DNA from 4 places in the Bacillus sp. EB106-06-01-XG163 genome. Region 3 is predicted to be linked to each of the others. Evidence: riboswitches for the same ligand, from Rfam matches in the RefSeq annotation. Region 3 holds a riboswitch; each other region holds the start of a gene.
The links. Region 3 has a riboswitch for S-adenosylmethionine ahead of metE (5-methyltetrahydropteroyltriglutamate--homocysteine S-methyltransferase). Riboswitches for the same ligand answer to the same signal wherever they lie in the genome.

Region 1 (7,303 bases), on a different contig from region 3:
GAATTCGCCGCCTTTTATTTCAAGGTTTACACCTTTTAAGATCTCTTTTCCTTCGATTTCAACGTGAAGATCCTTGATCGTTAATGTTGAAGCAGCCATATCTATACCTCCAAAATATATAATCATTATTCTCAATTTATTCTCATTCTAATTTTATAACAAATGAAAAGTAAATACAACTTTTTATATTACCCGGAACATTCCTAAAGTTTATCAAAGATCAAGGCGTAATTAAAGCTGTTTGAAACAGAAAAAGGGCGGAAATCCACCCTTTTTTACTGACCGATTTTCTCATTAAGCTGCGCTGCGAGGAACTTGCTTTTTTGATATTCAAGCTCCCTCTGCCGTTCGACTTCCATCCTTTTTGAAAGACGCCGTCCGTATTCCTCGTAGCCGATGCCGTGTGACTTCTGCATCGCTTTTTCCATTTCAGGCGTATAGTCAAGGTCCAGTCTCTCGTGGCTGGTGCAGATAATGAATCAATCCCTTCATAATATTTGTTTCTATTGTAACAATGATCCGCTGCTCCGGCCAAAGAGTGTGTGCCCCTGAATCCTTTCGAATGTGCCGGAAACCGGCGCTCGCTTTATCTGAAAAACGGTATTCACACGATTGCTCATTCTAATGCGTCGTATGTCCGAATTCCTGAATGCACTGCTGCACGAGGGTCACTCCCTGACTGAGAGCCGCGCCGCCCCCGAATGCCGCCGCGACGCTGATGACCTCAAGGATGTTTTCTTCTGTGGCCCCTTGGTCAAGGCAGCCCTTCGTATGATAAATCATGCAAAATTCATCTTGAGCGCTGATGCTGATGCCCAGAGCGATTAATTGTTTCTCTTTTTCAGTTAATGAATCCGCTGAGAAACACTGTTCAGTAAATTCATTAAACTTCCGCCCCATCATCGGCATTTTTTGTTCAAATATGCCTAAACCTTCTTTGTATTGTTTTAACGCGTCATGCACGCTTTTGCCGTTATCCTGGTATTGAGCCACTGCCATTCCCTCCAATAAGTTAACCTTCCCTTTTATTATGGACAGTTCTCCGATTAATACCCGAAAAAAACCCCGGATGACTCATCCGGGGTTTTCGCTTTATTCAGATACGGGAAGCACGGCTCCGTCGTATTTTTTCTCAATGAAGTCTTTGATTTTCTTAGAGTGAAGCACTTCCATAAGCGCTTTGATTTTCTCTGATTTTTCGTCACCTTTGCGTACGGCGATGATGTTTGCGTACGGGTTGTTTTTCGTTGATTCCACTTCAATCGCGTCTTTTAACGGATTCAGTTTGTTTTGAATCGCATAGTTGACGTTAATGAAGACTGCATCGCCTTCTTCTTCATTATATGCTTTCGCCGTTAATTCAGGGGCGATTTTTTTGAATGTCAGGTTTTTCGGGTTTTTCGTAATGTTTTTCGTAGTCGCTTCAATCGTTTTCACCTTCGGATCAAGTGTGATCAGTCCGGCTTTTTCAAGCATCGCCAGCATACGGCCTTGTTCAGCGACATTGTTAGTCATGATGATGGTCGCGCCTTTAGGCAGGTCTTTCAGTGATTTGTATTTTTTCGTGTAAATTCCGAATGGCTCAAGGTGAACGGCTCCGGCATTCACGAGTTTGTAATCTTTATTTTCCTTCATTTCCTGTTCAAGGTAAGGAACGTGCTGGAAGTAGTTCGCATCCACTTCATTATCAGCTAACGCTTTGTTGTACATTTTGTAATCGTTCAGCACTTTTACTTTTAATGTGTAGCCTTTTTCCTTCAAGAGCGGTTCCGCTTCTTTTAAGATTTCAGCATGCGGTGTTTTTGTCGCGGCGACGACGATTTCCTTTTTATTCGAGCCGTTTGATCCGCAGGCGGCCAAAACTCCCGCGAACACAAGCAGCAGCGCACTTAATACAATCTTTTTCAATGTAAATCCTCCCTTATCTTTTGTCTATTATATTTGTAATTACATCACCGATAATCTGAATGATAAAGACGATGATGAGTATAAATACTGTCGCTACAAACGTTACATCCGTATTATTGGACTGGTAGCCTTCTACATATGCAAGGTTTCCGAGTCCGCCTGAACCGATGGCGCCGGCAATGGCGGTAGATCCGATCAGGGCGATGGCCGTAACGGTGATGCCTGAAATTAACGCAGGCATTGATTCAGGAATCAGCACTTTGAAGATAATCGTCGATGTCTTTGCTCCCATTGATCTGGCAGCTTCGATGACTCCTTTATCGACTTCCCGGAGCGCAATTTCCGCAAGACGGGCGTAAAACGGCGCGGAGCCGATAATCAGCGCCGGCAATGCGGCGTTCGGTCCTAAAATCGATCCGACCAAAATCTTAGTAAAGCCGAGAAGCAGAATAATTAAAATAAGAAACGGAATAGACCTGAAAATATTAACGACCGCCGCAATCACGGTGTTAATGATTTTATTTTCCCATAAGCTTCCCTTGCCCGTTAAAAAGAGCAGAAGACCGAGAACCGCTCCGATGATAAATGAAAAAACTAAAGCGATGACCGTCATATAAAGGGTCTCGTATGTGGCCGTCCACAGCTCGGTTATATCAACGTTCGGGAACCATTTTTCAAACATTTGTGATCACCTCTGCTTCTACCTGTTTGTCTTTGATGAACCGGATCACGTTTTCTACTTCTTTTTCCTGACCGTCAATATGAATGAATAAAGAACCGTAGGCTCCGTCCTTCGTCTGTGAAATTTTCCCCTGCAGAATATTGACGTCCACATCAAAGTTTCGGATCATTTCCGTAATGAGGGGCTGCTCGGCTGCCTGCCCGACAAATGAAAGCTGAATCGTTTTTCCTGTCGCTGTTTCCTGCAGAAAATGCTGGATGGTTTCTTTCGTCTCCTCTGGTTCTGTCACCTGCTGAACGAAACGCTTGGTCATCGGTTCGCGCGGGTTTCTGAAAACTTGGAGTACTTCGCCTTCTTCAACGACTTTCCCGTTTTCCATGACTGCGACTCTGTTGCAGATTTTTCGGATGACGTGCATTTCATGGGTAATGAGCACGATCGTCAGGCCGAGTCTGTCATTTATATCGGATAAAAGATCCAAAATTGAATCGGTCGTCTGCGGATCGAGCGCTGATGTCGCTTCATCGCACAGAAGGACTTTCGGATTATTGGCGAGCGCCCGGGCGATGCCGACACGCTGCTTTTGACCGCCGCTCAGCTGCGACGGATAAGATTTTTCTTTCCCCTCTAATCCGACCAGTTTAATCAATTCATCAGCGCGGCGGACCCGTTCGCTTTTTTTCACGCCGGCGATTTCCAGCGGAAACATAATGTTCTCCCGGACGGTGCGCGACCACAGAAGGTTAAAATGCTGGAAGATCATGCTGATTTCCTGGCGCGCTTTTCTCAGCCCGCGGCTGCTTACTTTATTTAATTCCGTCCCCGCGACTTCCACGGTTCCCGACGTCGGCTTTTCAAGGCCGTTCAGGAGACGGATTAAGGAACTTTTACCAGCTCCGCTATATCCTATAATTCCAAATATTTCGCCCTTTTTGATATCAAGAGTGACATCTTGGACAGCATTGACATCCCCATGCTTCGCTTTGTAAATTTTTGAAACATTTTGAAGATGGATCAAAGCAATCACCCGCCTTACACTATTCTAAGAAATCTTCCGGGTTTCTCCGCAAAAGAAAAGCCTTTCTGCAAAAATGAGCAGAAAGGCTTATTGAAAAAGGCCTTTCTCTCATCTTTCAAAGCAGACCGCTTCGAGTGAATTGGCACCATTTCAACATTGTTGATGGTTGCCGGGCTTCATAGGGCACTTCCCTCCACCTCTCTTGATAAGAGAAAACATATCGTATTTTCGTCCGGAAATTCTTACTGTAGAATAGCACGGCGAATGATAAAAAGTCAATAAAATAAATATTGGAAGCTATTGTCACATAGTAGATTGAGTTACGGCCGTTTACTGATCGCCTGAAAAAATCCGTTTGTCAGCCAGAGGATGGCCTCCAGCTTCAGCAGAGCTCTGAATGATCCTTTCACTTTGAGTTTTCCGCTTTGGATAAGCTTTTGCAAAGAGACATCACCATGCAGAAGATGAATGATTTCCGTCTGGTTTCCGTAAAAGGTCAAATTAGATTTTTCCTTTGAAACCGACGTTTTTCTCATTTCTCCCTGTCCGTTAATTGAGACCGTTAAGGCTTCTGTTTCTCCTTGGAATGTAATCAGCAGCGTTGAGGCGTTTAATAGCGGTTTCAAAAACAGATGCTGTCCGTCATTCTCTGAAACTTCTATTTTCTCCACTCGTATAACCTCCCGTTTTAATGGCCATACATACACTTTCTCTTTTTAACGGACAGAACCCTTTATAAACCGCACGACATTTTCCTGTAAATATTGTCACATCGGGAACGTTTGCGATGTTTTTTGTTTAATCAGCTCATATAAATAGGAAACGGAGCGGAAGGCGTATCCTTTCTCAACAAGCTCTCCGCCTTTAAACAGCAAAAAGCACGGAACGCTTTCAATCTGATAGGCTTTGGCGAATGCGGGGGAATAATTCACGTTGTTTTTATAGAAGGCGGCGCCGGGCAGCATTTCTTCGACGACAGTTAGCATTTTGGACGCCAGCTGGCATGTGCCGCAAAACGGGGTGTACAAATACAGGAGATAAACGTCATCCTGAATCGATTCGAGTTCATTTTCTTGGAGTTCTTTCATGTTTACCACCTCAGGTCGTTCTTTTTCAAAAATACAGTGTCAGCATCAAAGCCGGCTCTGATCAGCACAGATGCGAGATGATGGCCCGGGCACGACTCGACTTGCCTGTATGTTCTGTCTATATAAATATGGCGCGCGTCGGGAAGCTCCCGTTTCAGCTGTTTTCTTAATTTTTCTCCGGAGTCATCTGCGTCCGTTAAAATATAGACGTCTCTGTCAAACAGGCGGTCCGCCAAATCTTCCAGTTCGGTTTGGCCGATCGTCCCGTTTGTACAGACGATTTCCGCGGGTTCGATGAGCACTTCCCTGACTTTGATTTTATCAGATTTTCCTTCTACGATAATGACCTTTTCATCTCCGTTGTACATAAGCGCGTCACCTGCCGATTGTTTTAGCGTCAGATTGAAAAAGAAGGCAGTGAAATTCACCGCCAACTGTTAACACCAGCCATTCTCATAATCGCAATCGACATATTTCGGATCGCTGCCGTTTATGACATCGGCTGTTTTATAAAATTTTTGATTTTCAAATGAAAAGCCCTGTTTGAGCTCGTACTGGTCCATGCCTGTCATCTCGCCGATGGCTTCATTTTCATGAAACAAGGAAAACCGGCCGTTTTGAAAGCGGCCCGTAACGTTCTCCGTCACATCGACCTTTTGTTTATCAAAAGCCATTTTAGACACCTCCCGTTACAGATAGAATGTCCAAATGGCCCCTTTGCTATCCGATCAGTCTTCTTGTGTCATTTCGTCATATTGCTCGGAAGTCATGAGGTTTTCGATTTCTTCAGCATCAGCCGGTTCCACGACGATCATCCACGCTTTTTCATACGGAGACTCGTTTACGAATTCAGGACTGTCATCAAGGTCTTCGTTCACTTCCGTCACCGTTCCGTTAATCGGTGCGTACAGTTCGGAAACGGTTTTGACGGATTCCACGCTGCCGAATGGCTCGTCCGCTTTAATTTCGGCGCCGACTTCCGGAAGCTCGACAAAGACGATGTCGCCAAGTTCGGCTTGCGCGAAATGTGTAATCCCGATGCGGGCTTTTCCGTCCTCAACTTTGACCCATTCGTGCTCTTTGGAATAACGCATATCTTTCGGTGTGCTCATCTAAATCCCTCCATTTTTTTCTTATAATAAGAAGATACCATAATTCTTTGAACCTGGCATTACATCCAATATTTTTCGAATTGGTCTTCTTTAAAGCCGACAGTGACTTTTTCGCCGTCTGTCGTAATCGGGCGTTTCAGGAGCATACCGTCTGATGCCAGGAGTTCAAGCTGTTCATCCTCTGACATGTGGTACAGTTTTTCCTTTAAGTTCAGTTCGCGGTATTTCATTCCGCTCGTGTTGAAAAACTTTTTGAGCTCAAGACCGCTCTTTTCATAGAGGTCTTTAATTTCTTCTTTCGACGGAGTTTCCTCCGCGATATGTATTTCGTTTATTTCCTTACCGCGGTCTTCCAGCCATTTTTTCGCATTACGGCACGTTCCGCATTTAGGGTACCAGTAAAAATTTAACGACATCTTCTTCACCCCTTGTAAATGATCGTCGTTATTTTAACACAATCACTTGTAAAAACCTATAACGTTGCTTCATGAAAAAGCGCCCCTGATGAAGGAGCGCTTTCAGCATGTGATCAGACCGTATATTTTTCTTCACGGAAGACGGCGGCTGCCGCTTCACGTTTTTTCTGAATGAGGTTTTTCGGCGTCAGGCGCGTCAGTTTGCGCAGCACGGAAAGCATCATGCGGAGGGAATCTCCTTCCTCCATGGCGATCAGTGATTCTTTGGCGTGCGCTTCAATGTTCTGAAGGGCTTCCTGGGCAAAGATTTCCGTATATAACAGCTTCTGCGCAGCTTTTTCGGCACCGTCCGCTGCAATTGCTTTTTCCGTTCTGAGGACGGCTGATTCCAAAGCGTACAGCGCGCTGACAATATCGGCAATGTTCACCATGATTTCCTGCTCGCCTTCGATCTCTTTGCCGTATTTCTGCGCCGCGAGACCCGCTGTCAAGAGGGCGATCTTTTTCGCCTGTCTGACAATGTATTTTTCCTGTCCAAGAGGCTCCGAGCCCGGCTCTTCAGGCATCAGCATCATGAGTTCTTCTTGGAGCGCTTTTGCTTTTTCAAAGAGCGGCAGCTGACCTTTTACGGCTTTTTTCAGGAACGTGCTCGTTACGATCAGGCGGTTGATTTCATTTGTGCCTTCAAAAATTCTGTTGATTCTTGAGTCGCGATAGGCGCGCTCCACTTCATATTCCTGCATAAATCCGTAACCGCCGTGAATTTGAACGCCTTCGTCGGCAATATAATCAAGCGTTTCAGAACCGCACATTTTGTTGAGCGAGCATTCAATCGCGTACTCGGCGATTGACTTCGCGACTTCGCGTCCGTCTTTTTGCTCCGCTTCCGTCAGTCTGCTCATATTATCTTCGAATAAGCCCACTGTTCTGTATACAGAGCTCTCCATCGCGTAAAGCCGAGCTGACATCGTCGCAAGCTTTTCCTGAGTGAGCGTGAAGCTTGAGATCGGCGTTTTAAATTGCCGGCGCTGGTTTGCATAAGCGGCAGACAGCTCAATCACCCGTTTTGAAGCGCCGAT
Region 2 (7,303 bases), on a different contig from region 3:
CGCCTTGTGCGCCGACAAGTCCGATGAACGCCCAGGCAAGCGCGGGGCCGACAAATGCCGACAGGCCCGCAGCCAGATTTAACACAGACATGGCAGCACCTTTATCGCTGCCGGCCGCCGTCGGCACGATAGCCCCGATCGGAACGAACCCGGCGAGGAGCCCTCCCCATATAAAACCGACAATGCTGACGAAAAGCAAGTTCCCATGTGATACAACAGGAGCATAATATAATAAAAGAGTAAAAATGCCGCAGCCCACTCCCCCGAACCACATGACAGTCTTTTTCCAGCCGAAGGCATCGCCGACTGCGCCGAAGATCAAGTTAAAGACGATATTTCCGAGAAAGATCGTTCCCCAAATTTGAAGCCATACATTTGTAGAAATGCCGTGCTGCGCCATATGCATCGGAAGAAATACCGGAAATCCGTATGTACCGATGCTGTTAATGATCCGAATGATCCCCCCAGAGAGCACGCGCGGATTTTCAGCAAGGATGGTGATTCCCTTCATTAATTCCTGCGCCTTTTCCCGCTTATCTGCCTTTTTCTTTTCAAAGCGGTCCCTATTTAAAATCAAAGCAAAAAACGCGCCGAGGCAGACCCAGAAAATTGAACTCCACAGTGTATTCAAATAGCCGAAGGATTTGATGGCCCAGCTTGAATACCAAGCACCGAATACAAACATCCCGCAGCAATATGCAATCCAGAACCAGCCGACCGCCGTACTGAGCCTGTTTTTCGGCGACCGGTAAATCACCCATGTCAAAAAAGAATAGGCAAACAGCGGATAACCCAGCCCTTTAATAAAATACGTGACATACATCACCGGCAAATTAAGATTTTCAAATCCGTATGCGATAAATGCGGCTGTTCCGATAACGTAAAACAACAGCCCCATAAACATCGTCCGCTTTGCGCCGAAGGCTTCGAGGCAGACCCCTGAAAACCAAGACGCCACAGCGAGAGAAATACCGTAAACTGTAAACAGGGATGCTGATTGCTGTACCGTCAAGCCGTTTTCAACTAAAAACGGGCTGAGCCAGCCTTGTTCAAGGCCGTCCCCCATCATAAACAGCACGACTCCCAAAAATCCCCATGCGAGCTGTTTTGGAATTCCTATTTTATTAAGCATTTTTGTTCCTCCTCAGCAATCTTTCATGTTGTCATCTCATCCCCAAGTCAGGCTTTCACCGCCGGCTGAAAATGAGTAAATAATTTTTGCGTATGTTTCCATTCTTCATATAGGAAGAGATCCGTCTGATCCGCTTCCGGCTCAATTACCTTTGTGCGGCTCGAAAGCTCTGCGTTCACACCGAGAGCTTCGTTGCAAATCATCGCCGCTCCCATTGCGGATGCCTGGCTGAACCCCTCTCTCTTATAGATTTTCTTTTGGAGAAGGTTAGCAAGAAACTGCGTCAAAGCATCACTTTGGAAACCGCCGCCGCACACCTTCACATCATCTTGTGAAAAGGAAGCCACCTCTGTTAACGCCTCATAGTTCCATTTGATTGAAAAAGCGATTTCCAGCAGTGCGGCTTTGACAAAATGGGCTCTGCTTAAGTTTTGGGACAGCGGAGCGTCAAAAATAAATCCGCCTTTTGCCAGTGCGTTTTTCTCAGGCGATAAATAGGAGCCTAACGCAGAAATACAAGCATGATCATGTTTCGGCAGACTTGCGATTTCCCGTTCCATAACGCCGTAGGATTCATTCGGATAAAAAATGGATTTTAATTTTTGATAATTGAGTCCTGTTACACCCGGATTCGTTTCAAGAAGCCATTGACCTTCTTCTGTATGGCAATTCAGCCATGCATTCTCTAAACTTTCGGTTCCGGTCTCCGCTGTTATCTTTGTAATCGGCGTCGTCGTGCCGGATACGATGACGATATCTCCCGGCTTTGCATCTGCACTTTTGATGGCAAGCTGTGTGTCTCCCCCGCCTGCAATCACAGGCACTCTTTCAGAAAGGCCGAGAACCGCCGCTTTCTTAAACGTTAACATTCCGACAACCGTCCCAGATCGGACGAGTGAAGGAAGAATGGCAGAAGGCACACCGAAGATGTTGCATAATTTCTCTGACCACGCCTTTTTCCTTACGTCAAACAGCAGTGTTTCAGCAGCCTGTGACGGTTCATAGCTTAAAATACCGCTCAGCTCAAATGTCACCCAGTCACTGATGCTTGTGATGTACTTCACTTCTTTCCATAAAGACGGCTGTCTAGCTTTTAATCCGACAAGTTTCATGGCGGAAAATAAAGCGCTCGGAAGACGTCCGGTTTGCTGATGCACTTCTTCTATTGCCTCAATCCCGTCTTCCCATTCACGCCCTCTGTTATCAATGTTGGGCAGACCGAGAAATGCCTTTTTACCTTTATTGATCAGAACAATTCCCTGCCTCTGGCTTGTGGAGGTGATTCCGATTAATGTAATATGTGGGCTTTTGGCAATAACCTTCCTTGCCATAGCGCTGATTTGCGTCCATAATCTTTCCGGTGAGAAATATCGTCCGTCCGGATAAAGCGGATCCGTCACATATTCAATGTCTTCCCTTTCAAGCGCGGTCACTTCGCCGCCGGCAGTCACGACTGCGACTCGCGCATTCCCCGTCCCGATGTCAAATACAAGGTAGCCTTTTTGTTCAGCCATTACAGCCTCCTCCTTCCGTTTCAAGTTCTCTTTTGTTATAAAGTTCACGTATTGAGCAGGTTTGATCTTGTTTCCATTTGAAAAGCGCTTCATTTAAAATCTTCACATGATGATCTTCCACTTCAAATGTTGCGCCCGCTAAATGGGGAGTCGCTAACACATTCGGCAAAGAGATCAATTCATAATCAGAAGATTCAGGCGGTTCGTGATAAAACACGTCAAGGATCGCTCCCTTAATCCGCCGTTCTTTCAGCACCCGCAGCAGCTCTTCCCTGTCTGTAACCACCGCTCTTGACGTATTGACAAAAACAGCTTCCTGTTTCATCAATTGAAAGTGCCGGGCGCCGATAAGGCCGATGGTTTCTTCTGTACGCGGCAAGTGAACGGAAACAATATCACTTTCAGAAAATACCCGTTCAATCGTCGTTTTTTCATACTCCCGGTTTTCATGATGGACAAATGGATCATAGTAAAGCACCTTGCAGTCAAAAGCGGCCAATAGCCGGGCGATTCTCTGTCCGACGGCTCCGAAACCGATAAGGCCGACTGTTTTCCCCGTCAGCTCATTTCCTCTGAATTTGACGTAAGCCTGCAAATAATCACCATTCCACTTCCCGTCTTTCAGCCACTGATGGGAAGAATACGTATGACGCAAAAATGAAATCACATTTCCGATAAACATTTCAGCAACAGCCTGGGCATTGCGGGCCGGTGTAAAGAAAACGGGGATTTTTCTTTTAGTCGCCGCCGCAATATTCACGTTAGACGGCATTCCTCTGCAGACACCGATAAAAGCGGAATCAGGCAATATGTCAATAACACGCTCAGACACCTCATCAAGTTCAGTGATAAGCCCCGACGCGTTTGTCTCTTGAATCATTCGGATCAATTCATCTTCCCGATAGGCCCGGCCGTGCTTCTTCCACGGCCGGTGCACAGTCCGGCCGAACAGCTCAGTCAGCTCCTTCAGCCCCTCGTCGTGATATGGTGCGGTAATTAAAACCGTCATGGTGCAAAACATCCTTTTCACATAAATTTTGTCATAAAAAAATCTCTTTCCCCAAAGAAGGAAAGAGATTCATATACCGTCTTTATGCGCTTGAAGCGCACAAATATGTATAGATCATTCTTTCCTATCTTTCAAGCGTACGCTTGCTGGAATTGGCACAATAAATGTTGCCGAGGTTTCGTAGGGCCAGTCCCTCCACCTCTCTGGATAGAAAATAAAATGATGAAATTGTCAGGCTGTTTAAAAGAATAAACTCATCATAGAAAAGTCTTTCCGTGATGTCAACACTTTTTTTCTGAATTGACGTTCGATTTTGAAATGTTATAATGCTTACAATATAAACAAAGAGGAGAAATGGGCTATGAATTCTGCTGCAACACAGCCGAACGGGGTCTTTAAGTCGGTATGCTCACTAGACTGTCCCGATCAATGCGGCTTGCTTGTGACAAAAAAAGACGGAAAAATCGTTAACATTCAGGGAGACCCCGATCACCCGGTCACATCAGGGAATATTTGCAACAAAGTCAGACACATGGCTGAGCGCATTTATGATGAAAAGCGCGTAACCGTTCCGTTAAAACGGATCGGTAAAAAAGGTGAAGCCGCGTTTGCGCCTATTTCCTGGGAGGAAGCGATCAATACGATCAGTGCGCGCTGGAAAGAGCTTATTGCCGAAGAAGGAGCGGAAAGCATTCTTCCGTACAGCTTTTACGGCAATATGGGAAAACTGGCGGCAGAGGGAATGGACCGCCGTTTTTTCCATCGTCTCGGAGCGAGTCATCTCGAACGGACGATCTGCAGCAAAGCCGGATCTGAAGGCTATAACTATACAATGGGTGAAGGAGCGGGTACTGATCCGGAAGAGACCATACATGCAAAGCTCTTTATTTTTTGGGGAATCAATGCCGTCAGCACGAATATGCACCAAGTCATGATTGCCCAAAAAGCCCGGAAAAAAGGGGCTAAAATTGTCGTTATCGATGTACATAAGAACCAAACCGGCCGGCTTGCCGATTGGTTTATTCCCATTCGCCCCGGCACAGATGCCGCACTCGCCCTCGGTATCATGCATGTCTTATTCGACGAAAACCTTCACGATGAAGCATTTCTCACAGAATACACCGAAGGCAGTGACGAATTAAAAGCGCATGTTAAACACTATGATCCGGAAACGGTTTCTGCTATTACAGGCGTTAAAGCCGACGATATCAGACGCCTTGCGAGAATGTACGGGGAAACCTCCCCTTCCCTTATCAGGATCGGAAACGGCATTCAGCACCATGACAATGGCGGAATGATCGTCCGCACCGTTGCCTGCCTTCCGGCTGTTACAGGACAGTGGCTCAACACCGGAGGAGGCGCAATCAAGCACAACAGCGCGGTATTAAACTATAACAGACAAGCGCTCCAGCGGCCTGATCTGCTTTACGGCAGGAAGCCACGATCATTTAATATGAACAGGCTCGGAAGCGTTCTTTTAGAAACAAAACCGCCCGTGCGCTCCCTGTTTATTTACGGTACGAATCCCGCAGTGGTTGCGCCGGAAGCGAATAAAGTCAGAAAAGGCCTGCTGCGGGAGGATTTATTTACAGTCGTTCACGATCTGTTTTTAACGGAAACCGCCAAATATGCGGATATCGTGCTCCCTGCTGCATCCGCTTTTGAAAACACGGATTTTTACACGTCTTACTGGCATCATTTTATTCAGCTGCAAAAACCGGTGATCGAACCCTACGGGGACAGCAAATCGAATACGGAAGTGTTCCGTTTGCTTGCCGGAGCAATGGGATTTACCGAGCAGGAGCTTCAGGATTCCGATGAAGAATTGATCAGACAGGCGCTGGACTTTCCCGACAATCCGTATATCGAGGATATTGATTACGAAGCGCTCTCACGCCATTCCTTCATGAAAGCCAAACGGAAAAAACCGCTTTTTCCGGGACAGCTCAAGACACCGAGCGGAAAAATTGAATTATATTCGGAAAAGATGAAACAGGACGGTTATCCCGCGCTGCCGACACATATCCCTCTTGAGAGCGATGGTGATTTTCCGCTTTTATTTGTCCCGGGACCGAATCATAATTTTTTAAATTCAACATTTTCGAATAATGAAAAACACGTAAAATTAGAAAAAGCGCCAAAGCTTTTTATTCATACAGAGGATGCTGTACGCCGGAACATAGAAGACGGGGAAACCGTTAGAGTTTGGAATCACCGCGGCGAGTGTGAATTAACAGCTTCGGTCGGCGAACAGGTGCTTCCCGGCGTTGCAGTCAGCCAAGGTCTTTGGGCCGATATGGATGATAAAAAACAGCTCGTCAATTCGCTCACGCCCGATCGGCTGGCGGATATGGGAGGAGGCGCTGTTTTCTTCTCCGGAAAGGTGCAGGTGGAAAAGCTCAGCAATTAAAACCGTCCGCAATAAACGCCGAGCGGTTTTGATGAAGGCTGAATCCTTTCGGCCGGCTTCACCGTATAAAAAGTGATAACGTTTATTGGAGGTTTGCTGTATGGATATCATACCGGCATCGGAATCGCTTTAGCCGGATATTTCATAGGAGACGGATTGAAAAACTTTAAATCACCTGATCCTCATGAACACACTGACCACATTCTCATTAAAGAAAAAGATTTACACTTCTATATTGGTATTATTTCGGAGTTACCAAGGAAGAAGCGAAACAAATCGTGCCCGACACCTCCGACATTCCGCATATCACGAGAAACGGAAAGCGGTATGTACAGAAAACTGCATTAAGAGAATGGCTGACTTCCATGCTGGAAAAAGAATAACAGCTTCCATGAAAAGCGGGAAGGGTTTTTCTCTTCCCGTTCATCAAGATGTGCCGCCCTTTCTCTCTTCAACCCCAAACATACGATGGATATCGTTCTTACTTAACGAAACATCCCCTTCTTTAGATTTCAAATAAAACCCTTTCTTATATAACCGTATGACTTCCTCATATGTAAGCTCATGACGAAGGAGCGCCATTAAACGCCCGTCTTTTTCATCTTGTTTATTGAACCATTCATACTGTTCTGACCAGTTCACTTTCTGCATGTCAAACACCTTCTCACTTTGGATTAATGCCCTTTTCGCATTTATTATACTTATTTCCCCTTTTGTAAACACTCCGACTGCCTGTGATATTTTTGAAAACAGCCGCACCTGCTACTATTAGTCGCCATGTTGACTAATTTCCTTTTGTGATGTATATTGTAACTGTCAACATGGTGACATCTTAGATGGGAGATAACTTATGGATATTAAATTACTAATGAAGGAACTGCATGTTATGCAACAAAGTTACGCATCATTATTTTCGGTTGTCAATAAAGTGCAGGCTCGGGGGGACGAATACTTAGAAATGTTGACTTCCCGACAGCACATGACTCTTATTGCTATTGCCCATTTACCGACGGAAGATACCACACTTATGAATATCGCTAAAAAGCTGGGCACAACAAAACAAACCGCTAACAAATTAATTTCAAGCCTCGCGAAAAAAGGATATGTTCACACTGTGCCAAGCAAACTGGATAAACGTGCAATCAATATTGAGATTACCGCTGAAGGAAAAAAAGCGTTAATTTCCTGTTCAGAAAAATCCACCTATTTTTTAGCGGATATGTTTCATGACTTCACAA
Region 3 (7,303 bases):
ATAATGATTCCGATGGCATATGCGGGGGCATCGATTTCCTGCAAAAAGAGATAACCGTAATTGTAATAAGACGCGTGTGCCGCCTGCAGTAAGATAACGATTGCGAGCACCAGACCGAAATATTTGATGCGGAATAAGGCAAACATGCCCTCTTTTCTTGCGCGGTCTGTTTCCGGCCGTTTTGAAAGAACAGCTGGCGCATGCATAAAGCTGAGGCATGCGAATATCAGGGTGCCCAAAAGCAGTGCCCATAAAATCGCTTGATCTCCGAATATACCTGTAAAGACGGACAGGATGACGCCGGCTGAAACAAAACCCGCGGACCCCCACTGTCGGCTTGTCCCATAGGCCTTTAATTCGTTATGCTGTACAAGGACGCCGCAAGCGCTGTCTAAAGCAGGCATTAAAGCAGGGTAAAACACATGCAGCACTAATGTGACAAGAAGCAGGCTTTGAAAAGAATCAGCGGGAATATAACATAAAAGTGCGAGAAGCGTCCCGATTCTGGCGCCGTTTAATAAGGCTTTGTTGCTGAATTTTCCTGATAAATAAGGGAAGAATAATAATGTGGAAATCCCTCTTGCCGCCAAGCCCAGGCTCATAATGAAACTGGCTTCGGATACGGAAACCCCTTTTATATGCACCATCCATCCCGTCCAATAGGGCAGAAAAACACCCCATGTCATAAAAAAACTAAAAAAATGCAGACTCATCCAGCGATATGCTTTCATTCCCGTTCCTCCTTTAATTGGCATGTTATCATGTAAAGACATAAAGACAATATGAGATATCTCATATTTTTGGGGTGGACGATGGAAATTTATAAAGGCGAGAAAAAGCGGCATCAGTTAAAAAAACACTCAATCGCGCATTTATTCTCTTTCCCCGCTGAAGAGTTTATGGAAGTGCGCGAATATGAGCGGGACGAATGGATTATTCAAGAGGGCAGGAGGCCTGACTTCCTGTTTTACGTGATTGAAGGAAAAGCGAAAATATATGTAACCCACCAAAACGGGAAAGTTTCTTTAATTAATTTTATCAACAAAAATGATTACATCGGAGAGATGGAACTATTACATAAAGTGTATTACACAAAAGGAATTCAAGCCTCAGCGAAGACTGTTTGTTTTGCTCTGCCTATTTACCGCTGCCGCGCGCAATTGCTGCAGGATGCGAAATTCCTGCGTGAATTGGCTAAGTTTTTAAGTGCTAAGGCAACGCTTATGGCTTCGAAATATTCACAAAGTCTGGCGTTCCCGCTTGAAAACCGGCTGGCCGATTTTATTTTGCAGACGGCTTATGAAGGGGTTTATAAAGAGAAGCACGTAACGGTCTGTGATTATTTGGGTGTATCTTACCGTCATCTCTTGCATGTGCTGACGCAATTCTGCCAAAAAGGGTATTTGCAAAAAGAAGGGCGGGGCTATCAAATTAAGCAGCATGATTCACTAAGTGAACTTGCGAAGGCGCTGAAGAATAAGTAGCACGCCCAGAAAAAACAGCCACCCGCGATTTGCGGATGGCTGTTTTTTTATACAAGCTGAGCTTGTTTTTTTCGTGCCTGTTTCGCGGCGTCGACCATATTTTTTAATGCCGCAACGGTTTCTTCCTGCTGTCTTGTTTTCAGTCCGCAGTCCGGGTTTACCCAGAAGCGGTCAGTCGGACACACTTCAAGCGCGTCATCAATAATTTGATAGATTTCTTCAGTTGCCGGCACACGCGGGCTGTGAATGTCGTATACACCGAGTCCGAGGCCTTTCACGTAAGGATGTTCTTTCAAATATTCTAAAAATCCTCCGTGGCTTCTGCTGTGTTCGATTGTAATGACATCCGCGTCAAGATCATTGATCGTATCTACGATATCTTCAAAGTTGCTGTAACACATATGCGTATGAATCTGCGTCTCATTTTGCACAGAAGACGTCGTTAACCGGAATGCTTCTGCGGCCCAAGTTAAATATTCATCCCAATCCTGCGTTTTTAACGGCAGTCCTTCGCGGAGCGCGGGTTCATCCACTTGGATAATCTGAATACCGGCATCTTCAAGCGCTTTTACTTCTTTTCTGAGGGCAAGCCCGATCTGGAAGGCGATTTCTTTTCTTGAAATATCCACACGCGGGAATGACCAGTTTAAGATGGTGACAGGTCCCGTCAGCATGCCTTTCATGTGTTTTTCCGTCAGCGATTGGGCGTAGACCGTATCTTTTACCGTCATCGGTTCGATAAATTCGACATCTCCGAAAATGACAGGCGGACGTACGCAGCGTGAACCGTAAGACTGCACCCATGCATATTTCGTAAAGGCGAATCCGGCCAGTTTTTCACCGAAGTATTCGACCATGTCCGTACGCTCGAATTCTCCGTGAACGAGCACGTCTAAGCCGATTTCTTCCTGAATGTCAACCCAGCGCTTCGTTTCCGCATTAATAAAGGCTTGGTACTGTTCATCCGTCCAATCTTTTTTCCGCCATTTTTGCCGTGCGCTCCGCACCTCTGCAGATTGAGGGAAGCTTCCGATTGTCGTCGTCGGCAGAAGGGGAAGACCGAGTGATTCATTCTGCAGCGCCAATCGTTCTTCAAAGCTTGCCGGACGGGAGAAATCTTTTTCCGTCAGCTGATTCAGCTCTTCTTTTTGAGCTGAGTTCGCTCCTGTTGCGAATGCTTTTAAAGCCTTAAGTGCCGCTTTTGATTCTTCGATCTGCTCACTGACGGCCGCTTTGCCGGACAGAAGCCCTTCTTTTAAGACGCCGAGTTCCGCCAGTTTTTCTTTAGCGTATGACAGGCCGTTCAGCAAATCCTTTTCAAGATGCTCGTCAGGGTGTTTCGCCACCGGCACGTGCAGAAGGCTGCTTGAAGGCTGAATCCATAACTCCTCAACATCAGCGTGGCTGAGGATATCCAGAGCTGCATCAAGGCGTTCTTCAACATCGATTTTCCAAATGTTGCGGCCGTCGACCACACCGGCTGCCAGCACTTTATCTTTCGGGAAGCCGTGCTTTTTCAGCTGATCAAGGTTTCTGCCTTTATCATGTACGAAGTCAAGCCCGATTCCCTGTACAGGATAAGAAACGAGTTCTTCATATGCATCAACCGAATCGAAGTATGTCTGCAGGAGGACATTCAGTCCTGAAAGCTCTTTTGTGATCGCTTCATAGAGTTCTTTTGCGGCACGGACGTCTTCAGAAGAAGCTGTCACAAGGGCCGGCTCATCGATCTGAACCCATTTTACGCCTTCAGCTTCAAGTTCTTTCAGCAGCTGAACATAAAGAGGAACAAGGCGCTTTTGAATCGCTTTCGCTTCTGATTCTTCGTATCCTTTCGCAAGTGTGACGAATGTGTACGGACCGACGATGGCAGGTTTTGTTTCCGCTCCGAATTCTTCTTTGATCCGGCGGTAGTCGTCAAGCTGTTTGTTTCTCGTCAGACGGAATTCAATGCTTTCGTCATATTCAGGAACGATGTAATGGTAGTTGGTATTAAACCATTTCGTCATTTCACTGGAAACGGCGTCTTTTACACCGCGGGCAATCGCAAAGTATGTATCAACGGGATCCGTGATGTTGCGGAATCTTTCCGGAATCCAGTTAAAGCTGACGGCGGTATCAAGCACATGGTCATAATGGGTGAAATCAGAGACCGGCACGATATCGATATGTTGGTCAAGCTGTGTTTTGACAGCTGATAAGAATAAACCGTCAAGTTCTTTAAGAAACGTTTCTTTGTCAGTGTTTCCTTTCCAATAAGCCTCAAGCGCTTTTTTCCATTCTCTGTTCAAGCCGATTCTCGGAAAACCGAGGTTCGAAGTTTTGATTGTTGTCATTAAGTTTCCTCCTTTAAGTGAGATGTAACAAAAAAGCCTCTTTCTCATGAGAGAAAGAGGCTTTAACTTCAAAATGCAAGCCTCTCTTATCTCTCAGATCACGTCTGATGGAATTAGCACCGTGCCTTATGAGACAGTCGTCTCGGCGCAAAAATCACGCGCCCCATTTCACAATGGAATTACGGTCGGTTGCTGTTGGGGTCAAAAGGCCAATCCCTCGCCCAACTCTCGATAAGAGAAAATATTTAAATTTTTTTGAAAAGTTACATCATTTGTTGGTTATCTTATCAGCTTATTCAGACCACTGTCAATAGAAAATCTCACATTTTAAAAATTGGTGATATGACAAGCTGATCAATCATTATATGAGAAAAATATCAGAAAGACAGCAGCTGTGCCTGTTCGGCTCTTTCCATCAGTACTTCAGGCGCGTCTAAATACAGAAATCCGTTCCCGGCCAATGTTTTGGCGATGTCCAAAGGAAGGGTCCGCCGCACGAGCTGGGCGTAGACTTCAGCCTCAGAAAGCGTCCGCTGAAACGCGTCCTGTTCAAGCCCTTTTATTAAGGCAAGCGCTCCGCTCACATGCGGGGCGGCCATTGAAGTGCCCGTCAGCTTCCCGTATTTATGGTTGGGAAGGGTGGAGAGAATATTTTCTCCCGGAGCCACCAGGTCAATCTCTTTGTTGGCGTTTGAAAATTCAGACGATTTACGGGCGATTGAGACTGATCCGACTGCGATCACTTCGTTGTAAGCGGCCGGATACGACAGTTCCTCTGTACGCTCGTCTCCGTCGCCTTCGTTTCCTGCCGCGCAAACGACCAGAACACCGCTTTTTACCGCATTTGCGACGGCTTCTTTCAATTCTGGCACATCGCTTGGCCCGCCGAGTGACATGGAAATGATATCGGCCTTTTGTTCAACGGCGTAGTTGATGCCGTTAATGATCCATTCGTATTTGCCGCTGCCGTTTTGACCGCCGAGAACTTTAACGATTAAAAGGCTTGCTTCCGGCGCGACACCCGAAATTCCGCCGTTTGAATCATTGGCGGCAATCGTTCCGGAAACGTGTGTCCCGTGTCCGTTATAATCGGAAATCGCGTCTTCTTTGCCTTCGTCATCATCGGTGAAGTTTTTCCCGCCGACAATCCGGTCTTTCAAATCAGGATGATTGATGTCGCAGCCTGTGTCAAGCACCGCGATTTTAATATCCTTGCCTTTAAACCCTTTTGCCCACAACTCTGGCGCCTTAATCACTTTAATACCCTCTGGAAGCTCGTTTACCTCCATGATCTGTTCATCCGTGACATAAGGAATCAAATGCATTTCACCATTCATAAAAAAGCCCTCCTTTTTTATGCTTGCGAGTGGATACAAGGGTGTTGCTACTATTTTATGGCAGAGCATGCCGGCCGGAAAGAGTCATTTGAAGCATTTTCATAAAAAAGGCGTAATCTATCGCACTAAAAAATTTCAAATAAATGGATAGTTTAACAGCTTTTATTTTCATTCATGATCCGCTGACGGTATAATTGGAAATGGGAAAGGAGAAGAGATATGAAGATAAGTGAAGCATTATACAACTATTTTTCAGAACAAGTGGATCAAATTGCGAAAGAGTGGATCGAAACGATGGAAGATTCGGATCCGAATTCGATTTATTCTTTGACAAATCCCGTCATCACAGAAGAACTGACGGAGCAGGATAAAGAATTTTACCGGCATATTAATAAAATGTATATCATGCCGAAAAAAGAATTTTTAGAAGAGTTCGAGCAGTGGGTGATTGAGCTTGCGAAAGACCAGAAGCATCTGGATACTCCCGTACAGTATGTGGTCCGTGAATTCATGAGAAACCGGAGACTATACATCAGTTATTACGATGCGTTTGCCGATAAACATGAATCTTCGTTTGCACAGGGAGAAAGGAAGAAATGGGAGAATTTAATTGTACAAGTATTTGATTTTACGATTTACACGTTTGTCGATCATGCCGAGCATAACTCAAAAATGCAGCTGAATGCGCAAAGAGAAATGATTTTGGAGTTAAGCTCGCCGGTTATCACGCTGAGCAAACGGACGGCGCTGCTGCCGCTTGTCGGCGATATTGACACGGAGCGCGCCAAATTCATTCTTGAAAATACGCTGAGCACATGTGCAAAACGGCTGATTGAACATCTGTTAATTGACCTGTCGGGTGTAGTGGTTGTCGATACGATGGTGGCGCATCAGATTTTTAAATTAGTTGAGGCGCTGAAATTGATCGGCGTCACGTCCACTTTATCCGGAATCAGGCCGGAAATCGCTCAAACCGCCGTACAGCTCGGCATTAATTTCTCAGATATTACGATCAAGTCCAATCTCGCTCAGGCTCTCAATTATCATCAATAACATACATAACAAAACAGGCTGCCGAATCACTCCGGCGGCCTGTTTTTATACAAACAACAATGAAATGAGCCAGCTTGCGCCGAATAACAGAAGCACGAGCAGGAAAAAGCACCAGTCGGCGCGGCGCACGGTAACAGTTCTGTAAAACGTGCGGTTTCGGCTCCCCGTAAAGCCTTTAGATTCCATCGCGATCGCCGTGCGTTCCGCCTTTCTGATTGCGCCTGCCAATAGCGGAATGGTGAAGCGCCTGAAGGCGGAGAGCTTTCCTTTCAGCCCGGAATCAGACCCCGCGCCCCTGATTCTGTGCGCCTGCCGGATGATCAGGATTTCATCTTTCAGAAGAGGGAGAAACCGGAACCCCGCGATAACGCCGTATGCAAGCTTGGGCGGCAGCTTACACTGCTGAATCAGACTGAGCATGAACAGAATCGGATCGGTTGTGAAAAGAAACATCATCGACAAAGCGGAAAAACATAAAATACGAAACGCGATAGAAATCCCGAGCGCCGCGTTATCACTGTTGACGGCAATCGGCCCGAGCTTAAACAGCAGGTTGCTTCCGGTTGTCGGGACGTTTCCGAATACGGCGGCTGTCCATAAAGAACCGAAGGCCAGAATGACAAACGGAATCGTGAACAGCAGCCATTTTTTCAGCGGCACACGCCCCGCCGAGAGGACGCCTCCCGCAATGATGATATAAAACAAAGCAGGGGTGTACGGATTATAAATAAACGACAGCATAATGACGCATAACAATACAGCCGCCGCCTTTATTGACGGGTTAACAGCCTCCAGCCGCAAGTTCATTTCTCCGCCTCCTGTCGTGTTTCATCCATTCATACCGCAGCGGTAAAGCCAAATGCGCTTGCTCGGCGATCCCGGTGTTATCAGAAAATAAAGCGTCGGGAGTTCCCCGGAATACCAGTTTCGTGCCGCAGAGCACAAGGATCGTGTCGGCATAATCTGAGACGAGTTCCATATCGTGTGTCACCATCAAAACAGCCGTTCCTTCCTTTTGAATCTCACGGAGCATTTGCATACACTCCCGCGCCGTTTTGGCATCCTGTCCGAAAGTCGGTTCATCAAGCATCAA
Region 4 (7,303 bases), 190 kb from region 3:
TGATAGACCTTGCCGTTTTTCATCAGATGCCCGAGCGCCCGCTTAAAGGCGGCTTTGCTTAAATGAAACCGTTCGCGGATATCGTCAGGATGGCTTTTGTCTCCGTAAGGCATCGCGCCGTTTCTTGATCTCAGATAGGTCAGAATCTCTTCCGCGTCAACCGAAAGCGCATCCTGCTTTCTCGGCAGCAGTGACATGTTGACGGAGCCGTCTTCCTTCACCTCGATGACACGCCCTGTCACGCGGCTGCCGAGTCTCGGCTCTTCTTTTCTTTCTGAAGGGTGAATAAACGCGCGGATACCTTCATCGGTAATCAGAAAAGAGCCTGATGCAATCAGTCTGTACACCGTGCCCGTCAGGTCTTTATTCATGACGTCTTCCTCTGCATCCGTAAATAATTCACTGATGATATCTTCAGGCGCCGGCTTGGCAAACATGCGCCCGCGGCTTGTCACCTTCAGCATGCAATACAGTCTGTCTCCTTTTTGCGGCCAGACGGATTTGTACGGAGGCAGGTGCTCCGTTGCGACGAGCGCGTCTTTTGACAGACCGACGTCGACGAATACGCCCATATCTTCCACAGCGTCCGTCACTTCCACCCATCCGTAGTCATAAAAGCTGATGAGCGGCTTTTTCATCGTCGCCGCGAGTCTTTCCTGATGATCGACGTAAATAAATACGTCCACTTCATCTCTGTCTTCGATATCCTCTGTGATTTCACTGTTATGTAAAAGAACCGTATCCTCGCCGTCGGTTAAAAAATAACCGAAATCGGTTTGGTGATCTATACTAAGCGTGAGCTGCTGCCCTGGTCTCATGTTATCGTCCTTCCTGATTCGCCCGTATGAGGCTGATGTTTTTCTCATTTTTTCCAATATGCATAAATTCATGCTTTATGCTGTTGGACATTTCTCTTTATTCTACTATAATCAACTCATAAGTGAAATGTTATAGGAGGTTTTCTCATGGCAAAAGAAAGTTCTTTTGATATTGTATCCAAAGTTGAATTTCCCGAAGTGCAGAATGCGATTCAGATGACGCTGAAAGAAATCGGCACGCGCTATGACTTTAAAGGATCGAAAAGCGATGTAACTTTAGAAAAGGAAGAACTTGTCCTGATTTCTGATGACGAGTTTAAACTGAATCAGCTCAAAGATGTGCTGAGCGGCAAGCTGATCAAACGGGACGTGCCGACGAAAAACATTGAATACGGCAAAATCGAAAATGCATCGGGAGGCACGGTGCGCCAGCGTGCGAAGCTTGTACAGGGCATTGATAAAGACAACGCCAAAAAAATCAACGCGGTGATTAAAAACTCCGGCTTGAAGGTCAAGTCGCAGATTCAGGACGACCAAGTGCGCGTCACCGGAAAAAATAAAGATGATCTGCAGCAGATTATTGCAGCCGTCCGCGGAGCAGACCTGCCGATTGACGTTCAATTTATTAATTTTAGATAAATTATGTGATTCCTATTGATTATTGTCTCTATTTTCGGTAAATTTGGAGAAAGGGATTTTCACAGTTAAGTTTTGGAAACCCATGACAATTACATGAACGTTCTTATCAAGAGAAGCCGAGGGACTGGCCCGACGACGCTTCAGCAACCGGTGTAGTGGTTTACCCAAACCATGACCAAGGTGCTAAATCCAGCAAGCTAAAAACAGCTTGGAAGATAAGAAGAGAGACAAATGATTACAAAGTCTTCTTCTTAAGAAGACTTTTTTTATTTCTCTTTTTTCCTTGCTGAATGTGACGAAGGAGGCAAACAATGGGACTATTACAAGACTTAAAAGAACGGATTTTAATCGGAGACGGCGCGATGGGCACTCTCCTCTATTCCTACGGCATTGACAGATGTTTTGAGGAACTGAACGTATCAAAGCCCGAAGAGATCAAGCGGATACATAAGGCTTACGTGGAAGCCGGGGCAGACATCATCCAGACAAATACGTACGGCGCGAATTTTATTAAGCTCTCAAGATACGGACTTGAGGACGAAACGAAAAAAATCAATCAGGAGGCGGTCAGAATCGCGCGCGCTTCCTCAGACGGCGCTTATGTATTGGGAACGATGGGCGGCATCCGCACCTTTAACAAAAACGCCTACAGCCTGGAGGAGATTAAACGCAGCTTTCGGGAGCAGCTTTATTTATTGCTGCACGAAGAGCCGGACGGTCTGCTTCTGGAAACATACTATGATTTAGAAGAGGCGCGTGAAGTGCTGAAGATCGCGAGAAAAGAAACGGAACTTCCGATTATGCTGAACGTATCCATGCACGAACAGGGCGTGCTGCAGGACGGAACGCCGCTTCGGGAAGCCCTCAGGTCCATTGCCGATCTCGGCGCTGACATAACGGGAATCAATTGCCGGCTCGGCCCGTACCACATGATTGAAGCGCTCACCGAAGTGCCGATTTTCCGTGACGCTTATTTATCGGTCTATCCGAACAGCAGCCTTCCGTCTTTAGAAGAAGGCCGGCTTGTTTATGATACGGACGATGCCTATTTCCGGGAGAGCGCCGTACAGTTCCGCACTCAGGGCGCGCGCATTATCGGCGGCTGCTGCGGTACGACGCCAAACCATATCAGAGCCATGGCTGAAGCGGTCCAAGGACTTTCTCCCGTCACTGATAAAGAAGTGAAAATCAGACGGGAAGAAGAAGTCATCTCAGTCCGCAACGAACGGACCGAGCCGGGTTTAAACGAAATCGCCGCTCAAAAACGGTCAATTATCGTAGAGCTTGATCCGCCGAAAAAATTGAATTTTGACAAATTTCTGCAAGCGGCGGCTGAATTAAAAGAAACCGGCATAGAAGCGCTGACGCTCGCCGACAATTCATTGGCGACACCGCGGATCAGCAATGCCGCCTGCGGTTCATTGCTGAAAGAGCGCCTTGATATCCGTTCTCTCGTTCACATTACATGCAGAGACCGCAACATCATCGGCCTTCAGTCACATTTAATGGGGCTGGATACGCTCGGGCTCACCGACATTTTAGCCATCACGGGTGATCCTTCAAAAATCGGCGACTTTCCGGGGGCTACCTCCGTCTATGATTTAACGTCCTTTGACTTGATCAGGCTGATTAAACAATTCAACGAGGGCATTTCTTTATCAGGGAAACCGCTCGGCAAGAAAACGAACTTTTCCGTAGCCGGAGCATTTAATCCGAATGTCCGCCATCTCGATAAAGCAGTAAAACGGCTGGAGAAAAAAATCGAGTGCGGAGCTGACTACTTCGTGTCCCAGCCTGTCTACTCGGAGCAGCAGCTCATTGACATTCATCATGAAACGAAGCATCTCAAAACACCGGTGTATATCGGAATCATGCCGTTAACGAGCAGCCGCAACGCAGAGTTCATCCATCATGAAATCCCGGGCATTAAGCTGTCAGACAGCATCCGCGAAAAAATGGCGCTCGCCGGCGAAGACAAGCGGAAGCAGAAAGCCGAAGGCCTCGCCATCGCCAAGTCGCTTCTCGACACGGCGTGCGAACTGTTTAACGGAATTTATTTAATCACCCCGTTTCTCCGTTCTGATTTGACGTCAGAGCTTGCAGCTTATATTAAGCAAAAGGATGAAAAGCGGGCTGATGTATATTTGCATTGACGCGGAAGAGGCCGCCTGATATGACAGGCGGCTTTTTCATGGTACGATACAGAAAAAGAATCAAGCAAAGGAGGATTTTTTCATGGTTGAAGTAAAACCCATCACCGCAGAAGACACATACGCGATCAGACACAGCGTGCTGCGCCCCCATCAGACGATTGAGGATTGTAAATATGATCAGGACAGCGTCAAAGGAGCCTTTCATCTCGGAGGTTTTTACGACGGGACATTGATCAGCATCGCTTCTTTCTACCCGCAGAACCAGCAGGCTTTACAGGCAGCGCCCGCCTATCAGCTGCGCGGCATGGCGACGCTTGAGGAATACCGGACGCAAAAAGCGGGAAGCACGTTAATCGCCTATGCAGAACGAAAACTGGCAGATATGGGGGCGGCGCTTGTCTGGTGCAACGCCAGATGTCACGTAAAGGGATATTACGAAAAGCTCGGCTGGAAAAGCACGGGCAGCCCCTTTGACATACCCGGCATCGGCCCGCATGTGATCATGTATAAAGAACTCGCCTGAAACAGACAAATGCCCTTGGGGACATGTCTCTAAGGGCATTACCTTGAATGTCACGCCTGCTTTTATATACGGTACTATTGACGCCCTCCCGCTTTTTTAATACCCTTTGTACATTACACAACAGCAAGGATGGCAGGCAGAACGATATCTGTCAATTGCCGTTTTCAGCTATTAATTCAGAAAAGGAAGTATGAGATGAATACGATCCAAAAACCGAAAATCCCGAAAGAATTGCCGGTGCTTTCTTTCACAGAAGCGCTTCAGGACGACCTCATAAAAGAAGTCGTCATAGAAAACGCCGTCGTAAACAGCAAACTGGACGGCCTGCGCGCCGAAAAAGTCATTTTCAGAAACACCGTTTTTACGGATGTCTCTTTCAGACATATGGAATGTACGGATGTCCTGTTTGACAAATGTGATGTCTCAAACGCTGATTTCAGCGGAAGCATCATCCATAGAACGGCGTTTCAGCATTCAAAAATTCTCGGCTTGAATCTGGCGGATTCCGCCATGCGTCATGTACGGTTTGAAGACTGCCTCGCAAATTACAGCTCCTTCAGCTATTCCAATATGAAGCATGTCCGGTTTGACACGTGCGCTCTTACAGAAAGCGAGTGGAATGATGCCGTTCTTGAATACACAGATCTTGACGCCTGTGATTTGAACGGTGCAAACTTCATCGGCACGTCTCTTTTTAATATGGATATCAGCACGTGCACATTTGATCATCTGCACGTCTCACTTGAGAAGCTGAAAGGATGCCGCATCTCTCCGGCGCATGCCGTTACATTCGCAGAAGCGCTCGGAGCCATTGTGACGTGAGCTTTTATTAAACGAAACGGCGGGCGATGTCCGCTATCGTTTGAATGCCTTTTTCCAAGTCCGGTAAGGATGCGTATGAATAGGAAAGACGCAGGCTTTGCCGGTCTTCGGGAAGATAGAGAGCTCCCGGATTGATCAGCACGCCGGCCTCCAAGGCACGGGTGAAAAGCGTCTGAACGGCGATTGCTTGATGAAAAGTGACCCAAATATAAAAGCCCCCCTCCGGCACACGCCACTCCGCAATATCTCCCGCGTATCTTTCAAGAGAACGCAATGCCGCATCTCTTCTGATTTTGAGTTCCTTTCTGAGACGCAAAAGGCGCGCTTCATAGCGGCCGCTTGACAGCCATTGACATGCCGCCCATTGAGATAAAGCACTGGAGCCGTAATCCGTCTGCATTTTAATATCGGCGAGCCTGTCTGCAACCGGCTCAGGGGCGACGACCCATCCGATGCGCAGACCCGGGCTTACGGTTTTTGACAGCGTGCCGATATACAGCACATTCCCCTCACCGTCCATGGATTTTAACGGAGGCGGCGGTTCTTTATCGATCCATAAATCACCGTATGCGTCATCTTCAATGACAGGCAGGCGGTGATTTCTTGCGAGGACGATGAGTTCCTTCCTCCGCTTGAGTGACATCACCGTTCCTGTCGGATTATGGAATGACGGAATGGTGTACAGCAGCCCTGCTTCGTATTGCCGCCGGTAAGCAGGAAGATGATCCGTTTTGATTCCGCTCCCATCCATCGGCACTCCCTTAAGCCTGACGCCCGCTGATTGAAACACACGCAGGGAATGGAGATACGACGGGTTTTCAGTCAGCATGACAGAGTTTGGTTTTAGCAGCCCGATTGAAATGAGCTGAAGCGCCTGCAGCGCGCCTGAGACGATTACGATGGATGCCGGGGACGCGTGAATTCCCTTTGTTTTCAAATGTTCCGCGACGCTTTGCCGAAGCTGAAGGCTGCCCTTCGGTTCTTCATAGCCGAGCGCAAAAATGTTAGTTCCCGCTTCACGGAACAGTTCGGCCATCTCCTGCTCAGGCAGCAGCTCTTGACTCAGTTCACCCGTCCCCAGCCTGATCAGATCCGGACGCGGCTCGTTTTGATTAATGGCCTGAACCAAGGCTGAATTCGGCTGATGACTTCCCGATGTAACGTATGTGCTCCAATCAAGGGGCTTAGCCGCTGCCATGATGCTCCACGTATTGTTGACGACCTTTGTGCCTCCCCCTCTTTTTCCTTCCAGAAGACCTTGGGCGATTAACTCATCAACTGCTGCCGTCACTGTGCTTCGGTTGACCTGAAGCTCCTCGGCGAGCTTTCTTTGTGAGGGAATTTTCGTGCCGATGGTCCATTCGCCATGAAGTATTTTTTCTTTTATATGCTGTTCGATCTGGAGATAAAGCGGTATGTGCGACTCCCGATCCGGACGCCAGCTGTTCATACGTCATCCCTCCTTCTTTATTTATTATACATTTGGCTGGTTCAAGTACCAGCCAAATGGCCGGAGACATCAGCACACAGTGCGGCTACAATGAGATTTAGTTGACGATTGGAGGGTTTTACGAAATGAATGCCATTCTTCACGGAGTGATGCTCGCTTTCGGCCTTATTTTGCCATTGGGCGCGCAAAACGTGTTTATTTTTCAGCAGGGAGCCTGGCAAAAACATGTGTGGCAGGCATTTCCCGCAGTGATTGCCGCCGCGGTATGCGATACGATTCTCATCAGCGCGGCCGTCGCAGGCGTGTCAATGATTATTGCAGAGATTCCCGTTTTTCAGACCGTCATGCTTATAGGCGGCTTTTTGTTTCTCAGTTTTTTAGGCTGGCAGACTTGGAGAAGCAAACCGCAGGCCGAACAGGCGAAAAAAACGGTTTTCTCGGCAAAAAAACAGGCGGTCACGGCCGCCATGGTATCCCTTTTGAACCCGCATGCGATTTTGGATACCGTCAGTGTCATCGGCACAAGCTCCGCCGCCTATCCGGGAATTGATAAATGGCTGTTTGCCGGTGCTTGTATCGCGGTTTCCTGGGTATGGTTCGCCGGACTGGCGTTCGCGGGACGGCTCGTTCAAACGGCGGATACAGGAGGCCGGCTCCTCGGCATCCTGAATAAATGCTCGGCATTGGTGATGTGGGGTGCTGCTTTTTATTTTGCGGCGCTTTTGTTTCGATAAAAGGAATTCGGCCAGGCCATGTTGAATGTACCGGAAGAAGAGGGGGAATTGGAATGTCAGACATTTTAAAGCTGTATCACTACCACAGATGGGCAAATGAGCAAGTTATTCAGCATCTGAAGACGCTGCCCGCGGTCAGCTTACAGCAGAAACTGAAAAGTGTT

Region 1: it holds a riboswitch for S-adenosylmethionine, as region 3 does, so the genes downstream of both, metN (methionine ABC transporter ATP-binding protein MetN) here and metE (5-methyltetrahydropteroyltriglutamate--homocysteine S-methyltransferase) in region 3, are expected to answer to the same signal.
Region 2: it holds a riboswitch for S-adenosylmethionine, as region 3 does, so the genes downstream of both, AC3WTF_RS03860 (2-hydroxyacid dehydrogenase) here and metE (5-methyltetrahydropteroyltriglutamate--homocysteine S-methyltransferase) in region 3, are expected to answer to the same signal.
Region 4: it holds a riboswitch for S-adenosylmethionine, as region 3 does, so the genes downstream of both, AC3WTF_RS07105 (bifunctional homocysteine S-methyltransferase/methylenetetrahydrofolate reductase) here and metE (5-methyltetrahydropteroyltriglutamate--homocysteine S-methyltransferase) in region 3, are expected to answer to the same signal.

The regions. Positions count from the first base shown of each region.
Region 1 covers NZ_JBYTDS010000006.1:174,831-182,133, forward strand. Annotated here, with positions in the region: gene sufC (Fe-S cluster assembly ATPase SufC) at 1-99, opposite strand, end outside; gene AC3WTF_RS09655 (YuzK family famiily protein) at 276-428, opposite strand; gene AC3WTF_RS09660 (carboxymuconolactone decarboxylase family protein) at 622-999, opposite strand; gene metQ (methionine ABC transporter substrate-binding lipoprotein MetQ) at 1,093-1,908, opposite strand; gene AC3WTF_RS09670 (methionine ABC transporter permease) at 1,922-2,590, opposite strand; gene metN (methionine ABC transporter ATP-binding protein MetN) at 2,583-3,608, opposite strand; SAM riboswitch class I at 3,714-3,820, opposite strand; gene AC3WTF_RS09680 (SCP2 sterol-binding domain-containing protein) at 3,929-4,279, opposite strand; gene AC3WTF_RS09685 (thioredoxin family protein) at 4,376-4,696, opposite strand; gene AC3WTF_RS09690 (toprim domain-containing protein) at 4,699-5,064, opposite strand; gene AC3WTF_RS09695 (YusG family protein) at 5,134-5,370, opposite strand; gene gcvH (glycine cleavage system protein GcvH) at 5,425-5,808, opposite strand; gene AC3WTF_RS09705 (arsenate reductase family protein) at 5,868-6,224, opposite strand; gene AC3WTF_RS09710 (acyl-CoA dehydrogenase FadE) at 6,338-7,303, opposite strand, start outside.
Region 2 covers NZ_JBYTDS010000002.1:340,624-347,926, reverse strand. Annotated here, with positions in the region: gene AC3WTF_RS03870 (RbtT/DalT/CsbX family MFS transporter) at 1-1,132, opposite strand, end outside; gene AC3WTF_RS03865 (FGGY-family carbohydrate kinase) at 1,180-2,646, opposite strand; gene AC3WTF_RS03860 (2-hydroxyacid dehydrogenase) at 2,639-3,655, opposite strand; SAM riboswitch class I at 3,777-3,869, opposite strand; gene AC3WTF_RS03855 (molybdopterin oxidoreductase family protein) at 4,017-6,065, shown strand; partial or broken gene AC3WTF_RS03850 (hypothetical protein) at 6,222-6,448, shown strand; gene AC3WTF_RS03845 (hypothetical protein) at 6,492-6,716, opposite strand; gene AC3WTF_RS03840 (MarR family winged helix-turn-helix transcriptional regulator) at 6,916-7,303, shown strand, end outside.
Region 3 covers NZ_JBYTDS010000004.1:36,658-43,960, reverse strand. Annotated here, with positions in the region: gene AC3WTF_RS06040 (MFS transporter) at 1-731, opposite strand, end outside; gene yeiL (transcriptional regulator YeiL) at 813-1,484, shown strand; gene metE (5-methyltetrahydropteroyltriglutamate--homocysteine S-methyltransferase) at 1,532-3,820, opposite strand; SAM riboswitch class I at 3,904-4,058, opposite strand; gene AC3WTF_RS06025 (S8 family peptidase) at 4,198-5,157, opposite strand; gene AC3WTF_RS06020 (STAS domain-containing protein) at 5,377-6,210, shown strand; gene thiX (HMP/thiamine ABC transporter permease ThiX) at 6,256-7,017, opposite strand; gene AC3WTF_RS06010 (ABC transporter ATP-binding protein) at 6,992-7,303, opposite strand, start outside.
Region 4 covers NZ_JBYTDS010000004.1:229,234-236,536, forward strand. Annotated here, with positions in the region: gene AC3WTF_RS07095 (CvfB family protein) at 1-866, opposite strand, end outside; gene AC3WTF_RS07100 (YajQ family cyclic di-GMP-binding protein) at 966-1,457, shown strand; SAM riboswitch class I at 1,558-1,679, shown strand; gene AC3WTF_RS07105 (bifunctional homocysteine S-methyltransferase/methylenetetrahydrofolate reductase) at 1,769-3,610, shown strand; gene AC3WTF_RS07110 (GNAT family N-acetyltransferase) at 3,693-4,133, shown strand; gene AC3WTF_RS07115 (pentapeptide repeat-containing protein) at 4,329-4,955, shown strand; gene pdxR (MocR-like pyridoxine biosynthesis transcription factor PdxR) at 4,963-6,405, opposite strand; gene AC3WTF_RS07125 (LysE/ArgO family amino acid transporter) at 6,531-7,139, shown strand; gene AC3WTF_RS07130 (DinB family protein) at 7,193-7,303, shown strand, end outside.